Regions from separate parts of the Paenibacillus sp. FSL R7-0026 genome, predicted to be linked through region 2. Evidence: predicted binding sites of a transcription regulator. Region 2 holds the regulator's gene; each other region holds the start of a gene.

Evidence for each region. Region 2 encodes NrdR, which represses ribonucleotide reductase genes. Its sites were predicted from a motif close to AACACNATATATNGTGTT; they were not measured.
Region 1: a site for NrdR is predicted at 1,846-1,863, ahead of MKY44_RS26775 (anaerobic ribonucleoside triphosphate reductase). Genes of this name have one in related genera too.
Region 3: a site for NrdR is predicted at 3,316-3,333, ahead of MKY44_RS09000 (adenosylcobalamin-dependent ribonucleoside-diphosphate reductase). Genes of this name have one in related genera too.

Annotation. Positions count from the first base shown of each region.
Region 1 covers NZ_JBBORG010000001.1:6,109,189-6,113,765, reverse strand. The annotation lists gene MKY44_RS26775 (anaerobic ribonucleoside triphosphate reductase) at 1-1,766, opposite strand, end outside; gene MKY44_RS26770 (ATP-binding response regulator) at 2,248-3,885, shown strand; gene MKY44_RS26765 (aldo/keto reductase family protein) at 4,045-4,577, shown strand, end outside.
Region 2 covers NZ_JBBORG010000001.1:1,720,417-1,724,993, reverse strand. The annotation lists gene MKY44_RS07855 (ATP-dependent DNA ligase) at 1-582, opposite strand, end outside; gene MKY44_RS07850 (NucA/NucB deoxyribonuclease domain-containing protein) at 853-1,299, opposite strand; gene MKY44_RS07845 (hypothetical protein) at 1,296-1,583, opposite strand; gene nrdR (transcriptional regulator NrdR) at 2,086-2,553, opposite strand; gene MKY44_RS07835 (alpha/beta-type small acid-soluble spore protein) at 2,670-2,891, shown strand; gene MKY44_RS07830 (lytic transglycosylase domain-containing protein) at 2,974-3,537, opposite strand; gene coaE (dephospho-CoA kinase) at 3,534-4,130, opposite strand; gene MKY44_RS07820 (manganese efflux pump) at 4,140-4,577, opposite strand, start outside.
Region 3 covers NZ_JBBORG010000001.1:1,936,863-1,941,439, forward strand. The annotation lists gene MKY44_RS08990 (YqhG family protein) at 1-1,099, opposite strand, end outside; gene MKY44_RS08995 (DEAD/DEAH box helicase) at 1,103-2,866, opposite strand; gene MKY44_RS09000 (adenosylcobalamin-dependent ribonucleoside-diphosphate reductase) at 3,395-4,577, shown strand, end outside.

The DNA.
Region 1 (4,577 bases), 4.4 Mb from region 2:
TTAATGGAGAAATAACCGATATCCTGTGCTAGTGCATATTGCACGATTCGCAGGAAAGCTGTGGTGTTGGCTCGAACGTTCCCGTCAAGCTCCACATAGGAGATTGCACCTGCATTACATAACGTATGGAACGGGGCCTCCAGTTCAATCTTCTGATAAGCTGGAAGAGTGTGGTATACCGGGATGTGGAATGAGTTCGTATAATACTCACGATCATTAACCCCGGCAATGATGCCGTATCGCTCTCTGTCGATCTTCGTGAATTTGCCGGACAACCCTTCAGCAGGTGTGGCAAACAGGGTGATATTCAAGTTATGCTGCTCGCTCATCCGATCACAGAACTCTCTCATGGTCCGAATAATGTTGAGCGCTTCCCGGTGTACATGAGGGTCCTGCCCATGATGGCGCCCATAGAGAGCTGTCATACATTCCGCGAGACCGATAAAACCAAGAGATAAGGTTCCATGCTTTAATAGATCGGCAACCGGCTCGTTCGGGCCAAGCTGTTCTCCACCTTCCCATACACCCTCCCGCATCATGAAATCCGATGCCTTGGCAGGCTGTGCTGTCTGAATTCGGTAGCGGTGCAGCAGGCCGGAAGCGGCATTATGCATAACCGACTCCAAAGCAGTATAGAATCCGGCCCGGTCAGCGACAGCTCTGGCACCTTGGCAGATGCCAAACCGGATGCCGAGCTTCACGAGGTTAATGGTGTTGAAGGATAGATTACCTTTACCACTTTGACGATTGCGACCAAACCGGTCAGCCAGTGTACGTGTGCGGCATCCCATAGTTGCAATGATCGTATCCGGATCTTCCGGATGATAGTAAGGCAGATTGAAAGAGGCATCCACATTGACAAAGTTAGGATACATCCGCCGGGATGAACAGGTGACTGCAAGCCGGAACAAATCATAGTTCGGCTCTTCTTGAGCCTGATTGACCCCTTGTTTGCACTGGAAAATATGTTGAGGGAACACGGGAGTCTCACCGTTTCCCAGACCACGAATGGTTGCTTCCAGCAACGAGCGTGATACCAACCGTCCTTCCGCAGAAGTACATAATCCATAGTTCAGTGAAGTGAATGGAATCTGACCACCTGCCCGGCTGCTCATTGTATTCAGGTTATGAATCAGTGATTCAGCAGCTTGTCCTGTCTCCAATTCAGTCTCTTCATAGGCGAAAGCATATGCGCGCGGGCACTGATTCTTCGCTTCAATGCTGTCCAAATGAAGTTGTTCATCCTCGAGCAGGGCATGCTCACCAAAGAGGCGTTGCCCTTTGCGGTAATGTTTGCGGAACGATCTCTGTACATAAGGGGCCAAATCCCAGTCAATCTTATTGGCCGATACACCGCCATATTGACTGTTCTGCTGGGATTGGAAGATGATCGCAACCAGAGCCATGGCAGACATGATCGTCTGAGGTGTGCGAACTGATCCGTTGCCCGTATTGAAACCCGCAGCAAGGAGACGGTCAAACGGGATAAAGATACAGTTGGTCGTTCCAAGTGCATACTGATCCAGATCGTGTACATACAGATCCCCATTCTCCACAGCTTGGGCAAGCTCTTCCGGCAACACATGACGCAGAGCATGCCACTTGGCGGTCTCCGAACCGAGCCTGCTCATCTTACCACTGAAGGAATCCCCGTTCAGATTCGCATTTTCCCTCAGCGTATCGGCGTCTTCTGCGCCAATAATTCGTCTTCCCAGGTCGGATAATAGATCGGATCCCGGTGGGGTGGCATACTCAAGCATGTTCATGTAAGGTTCCTCCTAAATTGATTTTGGTTATCATTCAATTCACGTTAGATACTATATGTAGATTCGTCTTATCCATTTATAAACTATATGTGGTTTTTTGGGTGTGATAATGATCACACAGCTTACTGAACAAAATGGACTTTCCTTTAATTGCTGCGGATAAAGGTTCCCAAAGTCTGAGCGGAAGCGTATAATTTCTAGTTATTCTGCAAGTATAATATCCGAAGTCGGACAAGATGGACTTTAATCAAGCTGAAAAGGCGAGTTGCAATGAATTCGCGATCGTTAAACCATCCGTTTAAGACCTGCTTTTGTCCGCAAATGGGCAATAGGCAGGGAGTATGATTCTCTTATACTTCTACGGTGTTAATCATATAAGTATAGATTGTGACAGCTATTCGGATTTTTGATGACCCCTGTACGTGATTAAACATTCTGAAATACAGATTTGAAAGTGCAGCTAAGATAAGAGGGGTGAATCATGGGGACGGCAGAAGGCATTACAAGAGGCTTCTATGAAGATATAAAGGAAGCTGCGGCCCATATCGTAGACGTATTAAGCGGTATATTGAAGGTCAATACCATCTTTGTTGCCACGAATGACGGGGTGACCAATGTCATTTTGGAGGCCTTTAATCGTACGGAAGAGTTAGTTGTTAAAGGCAGTGCACTTCCATTTACGGATTCATATTGCAGCCTGGTATTAAGAGACAACGGTAACGTGCTTACGATCCCGGATACATGTGAACATCCGATGACACGATCCATGGGCGTTACGAGCGGACTTGGCAATCGCTTCTTCGTGGGCGTGCCTATTATGAGAAGATCGGGCGAAACATTTGGCACCATCTGTCTGATGGATGATCCTGGTTATGTGATCAGCGAAACCGATATGAAGACACTGAAGGCGATGGCTGTATTTCTGGGCTATGTTGTCGATCTGGAAAGCACATTGCATGTTCAGGAGCTGAAATTGAGTGATTCGGAACAAATGCAAGAACAACTCCAGGCAGAGAAAGAACGTGCCGAATCTGAGGCCATGACCAAAACACAGATGTTGAAGCTAATGAGTCACGAGATTCGCAATCCCTTGAACGGTATTTTGGGACTGACAGATCTGATACGCACACCAGATATGCCCAAGGAGCAGTCCGAATATGTGAACATGATTGAGACAAGCGGCAATATTCTACTTTCCTTGCTGAATAATATGATGAATTTCAACATTAATGAAGCAGGTAAAACGGTTATACATGATGATCCGTTTGATCTGGTAGGCACCATTGAGAATACCGTGTATCTCTATGCCGGGATTGCGACGGGCAAGAACATTGAGCTGGGATTAAATCTTGAACTGAATGTATCTCAAGTGTTTGTTGGGGATGAAGTCAAGATTGGACAGTTGCTTGCACACGTCATTCAATATGCTCTCGATTCAACGCGTGAAGGTTCCGTTCTGATCACAGCAGTGGTGAACGGAGAAGAATTGGAGGAGACCGGTACACTTCAGCTCAAGGTGAAGTACACGGGTCAGATGTTATCGGACAAGAAGACACAAACCTTTAACAGCCAAGATGAAAATTTGAATATCCAAAAACTGATTGGAAGCAATCTGGGTTTAGCTGTAAGCCAGAATCTTGCCATTCTCATGCATGGCCGTATTCAGGTGAGCAGTGTGAAGGAAAATGAGACGGAATTCAACATCTCCCTTCCGTTGCGCAGATACTGGGAGTTACCTCAACTCGCAAGTGTTCAGCAGCGGTTAAAAGGGAAAAAGGTGTTGCTTGCCAAGGACCCTGACATTTTGCAAGGTGTCTCTTCCCTGATGCGTAGGTGGGAGATGGATGTACACATGACCTCGGGTTTGACATTAGCGCATGATTGGATCAAGGAAGGATTTATGCCGGATGTAGCCGTTGTGGATATGGGATTACTGGAAGGCGGCGCAGTTGATTTTGTACATGAACTGAAACAGCGCCTGGAGAATCTGCCCGTCATTGTTCTTGTTCCTTATGGGATGCACATTGAATTGCATGAAGCAGAAGCATTTGATGCTGTTCTGACCAAGCCGGTCAGACAGGCTGATCTGTTGAATGCATTGAGTATTACTTTGCCTTAAATCATGATCATAGATAAATCTTTATTCGGCGCACCGGTTATAGGTGCGCTTCTTTTCATTTTCCATTTTCTGAGCCAAAGCCCTTTTATTCCGAGCTGGTTACGTTACAATAGTAAGTGAACTTCATCTTTATAACCAACAGAGGAGGATATGCAATCAATGGATTATCGCAGATTAGGTGGAAGCGGACTGAAAGTGAGCGAGATCAGCCTGGGAAGCTGGCTGACGTACGGAGGGTATGTGGAACGTGAGAATGCGGTGAAATCAATTGAAACTGCATTTGATGAAGGCATTAACTTTTTTGATACTGCCAATGTATACGAACGGGGTGCAGCAGAAGAATTGCTGGGGCAGACGCTCAAAGCATATTCCCGTGACTCTTATGTACTTGCAACCAAAGTATTTGGCAAAATGGGTGATGGTCCGAATGATCAGGGGTTGTCTCGCAAACATATCAAGGAGCAATGTGAAGCCAGCTTGAAGCGCCTGGGCGTTGAATATGTGGATATCTATTACTGCCATCGTTATCATACCGAAACACCAATTGAAGAAACACTCCGCGCGCTCGATGATCTGGTACGCCAAGGCAAGGTGTTATATGTAGGTGTCAGCCAGTGGACAGCGGCTCAGATGGAAGCTGCGTTGGGTACAGCAGATCGTCTGCTTCTGGATCGTATCGTGGTCAATCAGCC
Region 2 (4,577 bases):
ATGTGACCAGTTGATGACCTTCTGCCAGTCTCTAGACCGCCTGCTGACGTACTGGCTGTCTTTGCGCTTGCCAACTACACCCTCCATGCCCATTGCCTCTATCTGGGCGTATAGGGCTTCTCCTGCGCCTTCAATATGCGGCACCACTCCAAAGCTATTAGATGGCAGTTGTAACCCTTGCAGAATCGCCTTTCGCTCTACAAGAGGTAGCTTACGGATATCCTGTCCTTTGTACTGCAAGATATCAAATATGGCGAAAGTGGCTGGCAATGTCTTGGTGAGCTGCTGAACCTTTGAGTGCTGCCGAGTGCTGAACCGGCTCATGACTGCCTCAAAGTCGTTCAACCCTGTAAGTGGATCGGTGCAAGCAACCTCCCCGTCCAAGATGATGTCAAAGTCAAAGGGCAGCAGTAATTCAGGGTACTGCTGGGTACAATCATTGTTGTGACGTGTATATAACCGGACATTGCCGGATTGTTGCGAATATATCAACCGGTGTCCATCAACCTTAGGTTCAAAAAGGTAATCGGAGTGGCTGAATGGTCCTGGTGCCGTCTCTAATAACATAGGGCTAATAAACATAAAAACACCTCAACCCAATTATAGCGTTTTGCTACGAAGGATTGAGGCGGTAAGTTATGGATTATCGTTTAGCTTTTCTGTTTGTACATTTCGTTTAGAAATAAGATTCTGGCGATGAAATTATAATAATCAAAAAAGTTGTTGCGCATACTGCGAATCCACCAGCGCTAATATATTCTCTCTTTTTAAGTGAGACAATCAACCCTATACATGCAATAATTGCTGCTACTATATCCCAACCTGAAAATATAAGCATTTAAACTCGCCCCTCTATTCAAATATAAACTCTACTAATGTACCGTCCGGATATCCCTCTAACTGGTTTCCTACCCAGCTACCGGCACCACGATTGTCTGATGGACTTATGTATTCGATATCTGCACCTTCTCCACCTTCTGCACACATTGCCATGGGCCATTCATCGCGATCCTTACCCTTCTTCGTATCGATGCCTCTCAGGGATTCTTTGCGGTTGTCATCTGCTCCATTACGGTCAATGGTGCATGTTGATGGATGACCGCTCTCTATGGCGTTCTGGATGTGTTCTGCTGTCTCTGGATATCGATCAGCAGGGAAAATCAACTCAATAACTTCACCTGTAACTACAGGGGCGTTTTCGTTAATAGGAGGTTGTGGATCATCCCCAGGCTCTAAATTGAAATACACCATAGCAAAAATTGAAGCAAATACGACAATAGCCAAAATGATTTTTTTCATCTCATCACCGATCCTAATAAATGTTTGATTGTACTTACGAACCAGTAGCCGCGTCCAGATGATGTATGTCCGTCATATTCGGGAACTGTTCCCCTCCGTATACGATCCCGTATAGCTGCCGTAGACACGCCCAAAGCTTTGGCAAGCTCTGCCTGAGAATAACGCGGAGGTTCTATATCATCAGGTTTGTAGGTACGTCCACTTGGTGACACAAGGACAGGAACTCCGTCTTTACTTTCTGGATGATCGGTAGTAAACGTCCAACCCTGCCAAATTTCTGTCATGAACCTAAGCATCCTTTCTCTTATTGGATTCTATGTATGTCGTCCTTGGCTGTGAAATAAATATATCAGACCTTCTTTCATTTGAGAAGGGGAACAAAAAAGGGATTTATGCGAACACAAAAAAAGCTCCACCGACATTAAGTCGATAGAGCTGTATCTATTATAGGGAAATTGCGTGATCGATTTAATTACACAAGTAAAGTTAGATGTTATTTCTTCGCTGAACGTGAGGGTATTTCCTTGTGACTGTCTTTTCTATGATCTTTTTTCCTGGTAGTGCATGCAATTGATGCGCTCTCCCAGCTGAGCTAAGGCCCCAGGATATGAAATAGATAACTTGTCCAACACTGCTACGTTCCACAGGCGACTCCTATATCATATAAAATCCAGCTTTAGCTGTCAATCACTTTTTAAGATCCAAAGTGATTGGAGAAGAACAACCGATTTCTCTGGTACACACGGACTGGAACTCCAGACTGCTCTTCTCCCTTTCCCCACTTCACTAATCCTCCAGATTGTCTTTGGACAACAGGGATTTCAGTTCTTTCATGAACATATTGATATCTTTGAACTGGCGGTATACCGACGCAAAACGGACATACGCCACTTCATCGACCGGAAACAACTGTTCCATCAACAGCTCACCAATCTGGCGACTCTCTACTTCAGCATCAGCTGTATTACGCAGAGATTTCTCCACTTCAGATACCATCATCTCCAGGGTCTCTACGGAGACTGGACGTTTCTCACAGGCACGAATAAGCCCGCGGAGAATCTTATCCCGGCTGAACTCTTCCCGGCTGCCATCTTTCTTAATAACAATCAGTGGAGTCTCTTCAATCATCTCAAACGTTGTAAATCTTCGGGCACACTGCTCACACTCACGGCGACGACGAATGGATTTTGCTTCGTTGGCCGGACGCGAATCAAGCACTTTGGTACCCATATAACCGCAATAAGGACACTTCAAAACAGATCACTTCCCACGTTTTACTTTTTACCACATATTCCCTGTACTGATTTTGTAATGAAAAATGTATTGCCGAGACATAATACTTTTACCAACTCACGAGGAGGTGAACAGCAATGGCACAAAGCAACGGTAACTCCAACAACCTGGTGGTAACTAAAGCTTCCGCAGCACTCGAGCAAATGAAATATGAAGTTGCTCAAGAACTCGGAATCAGCATCCCACAAGACGGATACCAAGGTAACATGACTTCTTACGAGAACGGTTCGATCGGTGGATACATCACGAAGCGTCTGGTAACAATTGCAGAACAGCAATTGGCAGGTCAATACCAATAATATCTGCATCGTAATACGCTACACAGAGGAGCATGGAGCGGCCGGTGAATAACCGGCCTGCTCTGTGCTTCTACTTATATACTTAGAACGTATTATAGATCTTTACATACTGATTATAATAGTAAATGACTCTTTGTACATAGTGACGCGTTTCACCAAACGGAATATCTTTCACCGTATCGAACGAGCCATCCCATACACCATCTCTAAGCCAACTGTTCACTTTGCCTGGACCCGCATTATAGGCAGCGATCATAACTGCTTCATTGCCATCGAATTGATCGGACAGATTCCGCAGATACCATGTACCTAACTGAATATTGCGTTCAGGCTCGTGCTTTAATTCCTCCAGCGAAGTGTCGGGAATTTTGGCTTGTTCCAGTATCCAGTTGGCCGTGTCTGGCATCAGTTGCATGAGCCCAATGGCTCCTCGTTTGGATTCCTTGCTTGTCTTAAAATTAGTCTCCACCTTGATAATGGAAGCAATCAGAAACGGATCAACCTCATAGCTCTGAGATTGGGCACGGATCTCTTCCTTATAATGAATCGGATAGAACCATGCCATCCAGTTTGTATTCAGAAATAACACCAGTACAAAGGACACAAACATCAACAGCAGTACACGTTTCTTACGCAATATTTTCATAACAAACCCTTACGCTGTAGATATGAGTCAATTTGCTGCTCCGTCGCAGGCCATAAGCCGCTGTTATCGATGACAATGTCTGCCAGCTGTTTTTTGCGCTCAATATCCATCTGTACATCCATTCGAGCCTCAGCCTGTGCTGCAGTCATTCCATCCCGACTCATCAAGCGATCTCGTTGCACCGATTTCGGGACATATACAACCATGACTTCCTCGAAACCGTCCTCCAGACCTGATTCATAGAGCAAAGGAATATCAGACACCACAAGTTTATCCGGATGTTGCAATTCGTATGCAGCAGCCCGTTCGCGCATCTCTCTTCGGATCGCCGGATGTGTAATAGCCTCCAGTGCCTTTCGTTCCTCTGGTTGTTGAAAAACAATACTCCCAAGCTTTTTCCGATCCAGTGTTCCATCTTCGTTCAGTATGGCTTGTCCAAACCGCTTAACAGCGGCGGCCAACACGGGATGCCCGGGCATCATAACTTCCCGGGCAATAACGTCTGCATCGATGAGCAACGCTCCCTTACTGGCGAGATAGGCGGAAACACTGCTTTTGCCTGTCGCGATCCCGCCGGTTAAGCCTATATTCATCGTTTCACCTCATAACAACTTCATTATTCCCATAATCATTAACAATAGCGCTGGCAATACAGACAGTCTTCGCATCCAGCGCAGAGCTGAGAATCGAAGGCCAACCTTCATGCCGAGTGACAGAAACGCCCCACTAAACAGTGCAATAATGAGTGCTGTCCATAGTGTAGGGAATCCCAGAAGTGCCGCTCCCAATCCTGCTCCAAACGCATCCAGAGACAGGGCAATACCAAGCCACATCGCTTCCTGGGCAGATATACTCCCCGAGTTATCCATATCCGCCTTGGAGGGACTGCGAAGGATCTGAATGACAACGCCCAGCTTGCGCAGCTCCAGTGTAAATACCATTCGTTCCAGTGATCCACTTGAAGCCGACTGTTCCAGATCCAGTGCGAGCACCTGATTCCTGCCCTTTGAATCCGACAGTCTCTCTTGTGCTTCTCCCAC
Region 3 (4,577 bases), 220 kb from region 2:
GTGTCTCATACTGCAGTTTCATAGCTTCACGATCGATTACCGCCTGTTTTGCTTTCTCTTCTTCGGCATCTGTCTCGGAGTCGATCGGTACTGCGGCCTCTGCCGCCAGTTCTACATCTGATCCAATGGGTTTAGCGTTAGTTATATCCAGAACGTTTTTCAGTGGTGCAGGTGACGTGCGGTCAGAAGGGACATTCTCCGTGTCTGAGGTTATGTTACCTGGTGATTCTACCTCAGGCGTATCTTCCCGGAGTACCGCCTCATAGTAGGTGTCCAACACGTCCAGCTCCAAATCAAGCCGCTCTTGGGCTTTCTCTGCCCAGCTATAATCGAGTTCCAGCAAGCGGTTCGTCAAATGAGATTCCAAAGCAGCTCCGGCATCAAATAACGAAACTTTAGCTGTCTGTACATGCATGTTCTCCGCAAGCCTCGGACTGAGATCACGTCGGTTCAGCTTGGTGCCGAATTTTTCTATAATTTCACCTGAGCGAAGGGAGATGCCGAGAAAATGCAATTCCTCCCGTTTCAAATCACAGGCGAATTCCACCTTGAAACACACACCAAGCCAAGGCTCATATACGGCTGGCGCTGTAGCCCGCAATTGCCGTTTGGCAGCCTGTTCGAACAGGTTCACGAAGGCACCGCCTTCACGGGCAGCGCCGAAAATCTGCTGGAGTCTGCGACTGCCATACACCACTTCTTCACGCAATATTCGTCCTGGCCCCAGCTGTGGCAGCGATGGCGTAATACCGAAGTAACGGCCTAGAATAGTTTCTTTTGGTGGCTCGCCTTGAGGACTGCCGTTGGTTACGCCATTCGTTCCATCAGGAGGTGATGCTTGCGCAGCTTTGGCTTCTGCTGCCTCAATGGCCTGCTGATAACTGTCAGGATCAAATATAAATGTAAAGGACATCGTTTCAGCGGGGGCTCCGGTTCGTTCCACGAACCCCCAATAATAGGGGCGATTGGTCAACGCTTTGTCCGCCTCAGGTGAGAGTTTGACTGTAACATGGGCAGGGGAACGCTCCATAATCTGACAATCCAGTGCTTCCAGATAGGTGAGAACATAAGCCTGCACTTCATGGGGAGACATGGTCATGAGTTAGCTACCTCCTTTGCGAAGATCCAACAACCCGGATACGGCAGGCCCTTCATCTGAAACCTCACGTTGAATAGAGTTCAGCGATTGTCCAAGTGAATCCATTTTACGGCGAATATCTTCATCAGTTTGTGATTCCAGCATGATTTTGTACAAACTTTTCTCAATAGACTCCTTCTTCTCCAGCCGTTCCAGAATGACATCCAGCCCGCCGATCACCATCTCAAACATATTGATCTTCTCATGCAGCAGATTCAGAATATGTTCCTCAATCGTTCCAGTCGTGGATAAATTGAAGATGTTCACGTCATTTTGCTGTCCCAGCCGGTGTACCCGACCGATCCGCTGCTCTACCCGCATAGGGTTCCAAGGCAGATCAAAGTTGATCATATGATGGCAAAATTGCAAATTGATGCCCTCACCACCTGCTTCGGTTGCAATCATGGCCTGCACACGCCCGCGGAAGAGATCCATCATCCAGTCTTTTTTGCCTCGATTCATGCCACCCCGATAGGGTACAGCCGTAAGCCCATTGTTGCGGAAATAGTTTAGCAGATACTCCTGCGTGGCCCGGTATTCGGTGAAGATAATTACTTTTTCATTCATGTTCCGTACCAGCTCCATCGTTTTCTCCGCTTTGGTATTCTCCTTGATCGCTTTAATATGGGCAACGAGTTCCCAAATCTTGTCGCGAAGGGGAGAGTCCAGCGGAAGTTTCTTCGACAGATTAACCAGTGTCACGAATACCGCATCTCGACTGCTGCACACTTCACGCTGCAATGTAACAAGGGAGAGCATGCTGCTCAGGTTGCCGCCAGCTTCCTGGTACTGGTCTTTAACAAAGGAAGTCACGCCATCATAAAGCGCTTGTTCTTCGGGCGATAGTTGCAGATTCACGTTGGAGACGTTCCGTTTGGTAAATTGAACGGGGCCTTCGCCGCGGCGGTTACGAATCATGACTTTGGATAACTCGTTCTTAAGCTGTTCCTGATTTTTCGGAACCCGTTTATCTACAACAAAGTTGGCCGCAAAGTCACCCTGACGACCCAGTTGACCGGGTTTCAGCAGGTTGATCAGGTTGAACAATTCACTCATATCGTTCTGCACAGGTGTAGCTGTAAGCAGCAGACAATACTTTTTGCGCAATTTCAGCATGAATTGATAGTTGGTTGTTTTCTTGTTTTTGAGCTTATGGGCCTCGTCAATAATGATCATGTCGTAATCGGTATTCAGCAGCATATCTTTATGCGGGTCACGTTTGGCTGTATCCATGGAAGCAACAACCACTTCATTCTGCCAGGAATAGGCCTTTTTCTGGGCAATGGCAGGGATGCCAAATTTCGAATTTAACTCCCGTACCCATTGCAGCACAAGAGACGCTGGCACGAGAATGAGTACCTTGGATACGAGACCCCGAACCATATATTCTTTCAGAATGAGACCGGCTTCAATGGTTTTGCCAAGACCCACCTCATCGGCAAGAATGGCCCGGCCTGACATTTCAAATAATACTCTGCGTGCAGTGTCCATCTGGTGAGGGAGTGGGGTAAGGCCTTGTAGATGCTTGAGACATTGGATCTCGTCAAAATTGGGAATCAGGTTGGTCTCTTCGGCTTGAATGCCGAGTTGGAAGAGTCGGTAATCCCCCCAAGGACCTCCTTTATCCAGTCGTGATTCCAATTGATCAATCCAGCTTCGATCAAATTCCAAAGGTACGGGCAGCTCAGCTACTGGTTGATTCGTGTGGTGCGGGTTTTTCCGGTTCATGGTGCTTCCTCCCCTGCCATACGTGATGACGTTTTATTCGTAGGTAATAGTATGGACGAATGAGAGTCAGTTCATAACTATATAAGTTGAACTACAGTTTATTTGCACGAACACTACGATGACAGAACAACCTTCCAATCGCTGTTATCCCCAGATTTCTTTGATTCCCTTTTCTGGAGGGGAAAATCCGGGGATAAAGGCGAACGCTTCGCTTCTTCAGGTTTTTTCTGTCCTCTCCGTTGACGTGCAAATGATTAGTTTAACTTATATTGAACCCAGAAATTTAGTAAAGGCACATGTTTTTTCTGTCTCAAAAAATTCACTGATGTCGTATTCATGCGTTTGAGGGTGTGTGAAGAAGTTTGTTCGAGCAGGGGAGTCTATAAAAATAAGGTCTGTGATAAAAGTTATATGGATAATCAATATATGGTGTATTATACTGAATTCATATCACTATATGTGGTGTTTGATCATAATTTACTTTTATAGTGAAAATGGAGCTTTATACCGGGGAGGTTGAATGTAGCGATGAAATCGAACCAACGGTCGTACCAATTAGCAGGACTTAGCGAAAAAATATTTCTGGACCGATACGCCTGGAAGGACGCTGATTCGAATCATGCCAAGGTCGGAGATGTGGTATTGGTATTAACGAAGGATGATCCCAAGTTCCCGACCAAGGAAGTGGGCGAAATCATAGAACGTCAGGGTCAGCTTGTACAGGTAAGGACTCGAAGCGGAGAGATGATCGAGACAAATGTGGAGAAACTGACACTCAACATAGAAAAAACTCCGGAAGAGATGTGGAACCGTCTTGCCAAAGCAATGGCTTCTGTCGAATCCACAGCCGATCAGCGGGCAACGTGGGAGTCCAAGTTCCGCTCCGTGTTGGAAGATTGGAAGTTAGTACCCGGAGGCCGCATTGCTGCGGGTGCGGGGGCAAGCGACGAGTTAACACTCTTCAATTGTTATGTCATTCCGTCTCCGCAAGACAGTCGGGGTGGCATCATGAGAACTTTGACCGAGATGACGGAGATTATGGCACGTGGGGGAGGTGTTGGCATTAATTTGTCCTCTTTGCGTCCCCGCCGAGCGGTGGTGAAAGGTGTCAACGGATCATCCAGCGGTTCCGTATCGTGGGGCGGATTGTTCAGTTATACGACTGGACTGATTGAACAGGGCGGAAGCCGCCGGGGTGCGCTCATGCTGATGATGAATGACTGGCATCCAGATGTGCTTGATTTTATTACCGTGAAACAAACGATGGGGCAGGTGACCAATGCCAATCTGTCTGTATGTGTGAGCAACGCATTTATGGAGGCTGTCAAGCAGGACGGAGATTGGGAATTGGTTTTCCCCGATACAAACGATCCGGACTACGACACCGAGTGGAACGGGGATATGCAGCAATGGAAAGCCGCAGGTCATTCGGTGGTGCACTATCGTACACTGAAGGCTCGCGAAATCTGGCATACCATTATTGAATCAGCCTGGAAATCGGCAGAGCCTGGTGTGGTATTCATGGAGTACTATAACCAGATGTCCAACAGCTGGTACTTCAATCCGATCATCTGTACTAATCCGTGCGGGGAACAAGGCCTGCCTGGCTGGGGTGTATGTAATCTTTCTGCCATTAATCTGTCCAAATTCTACGATGAAACAAATCAGGATGTGGCTTGGGATGAACTGGCGGAAACCACTCGCATCTCGG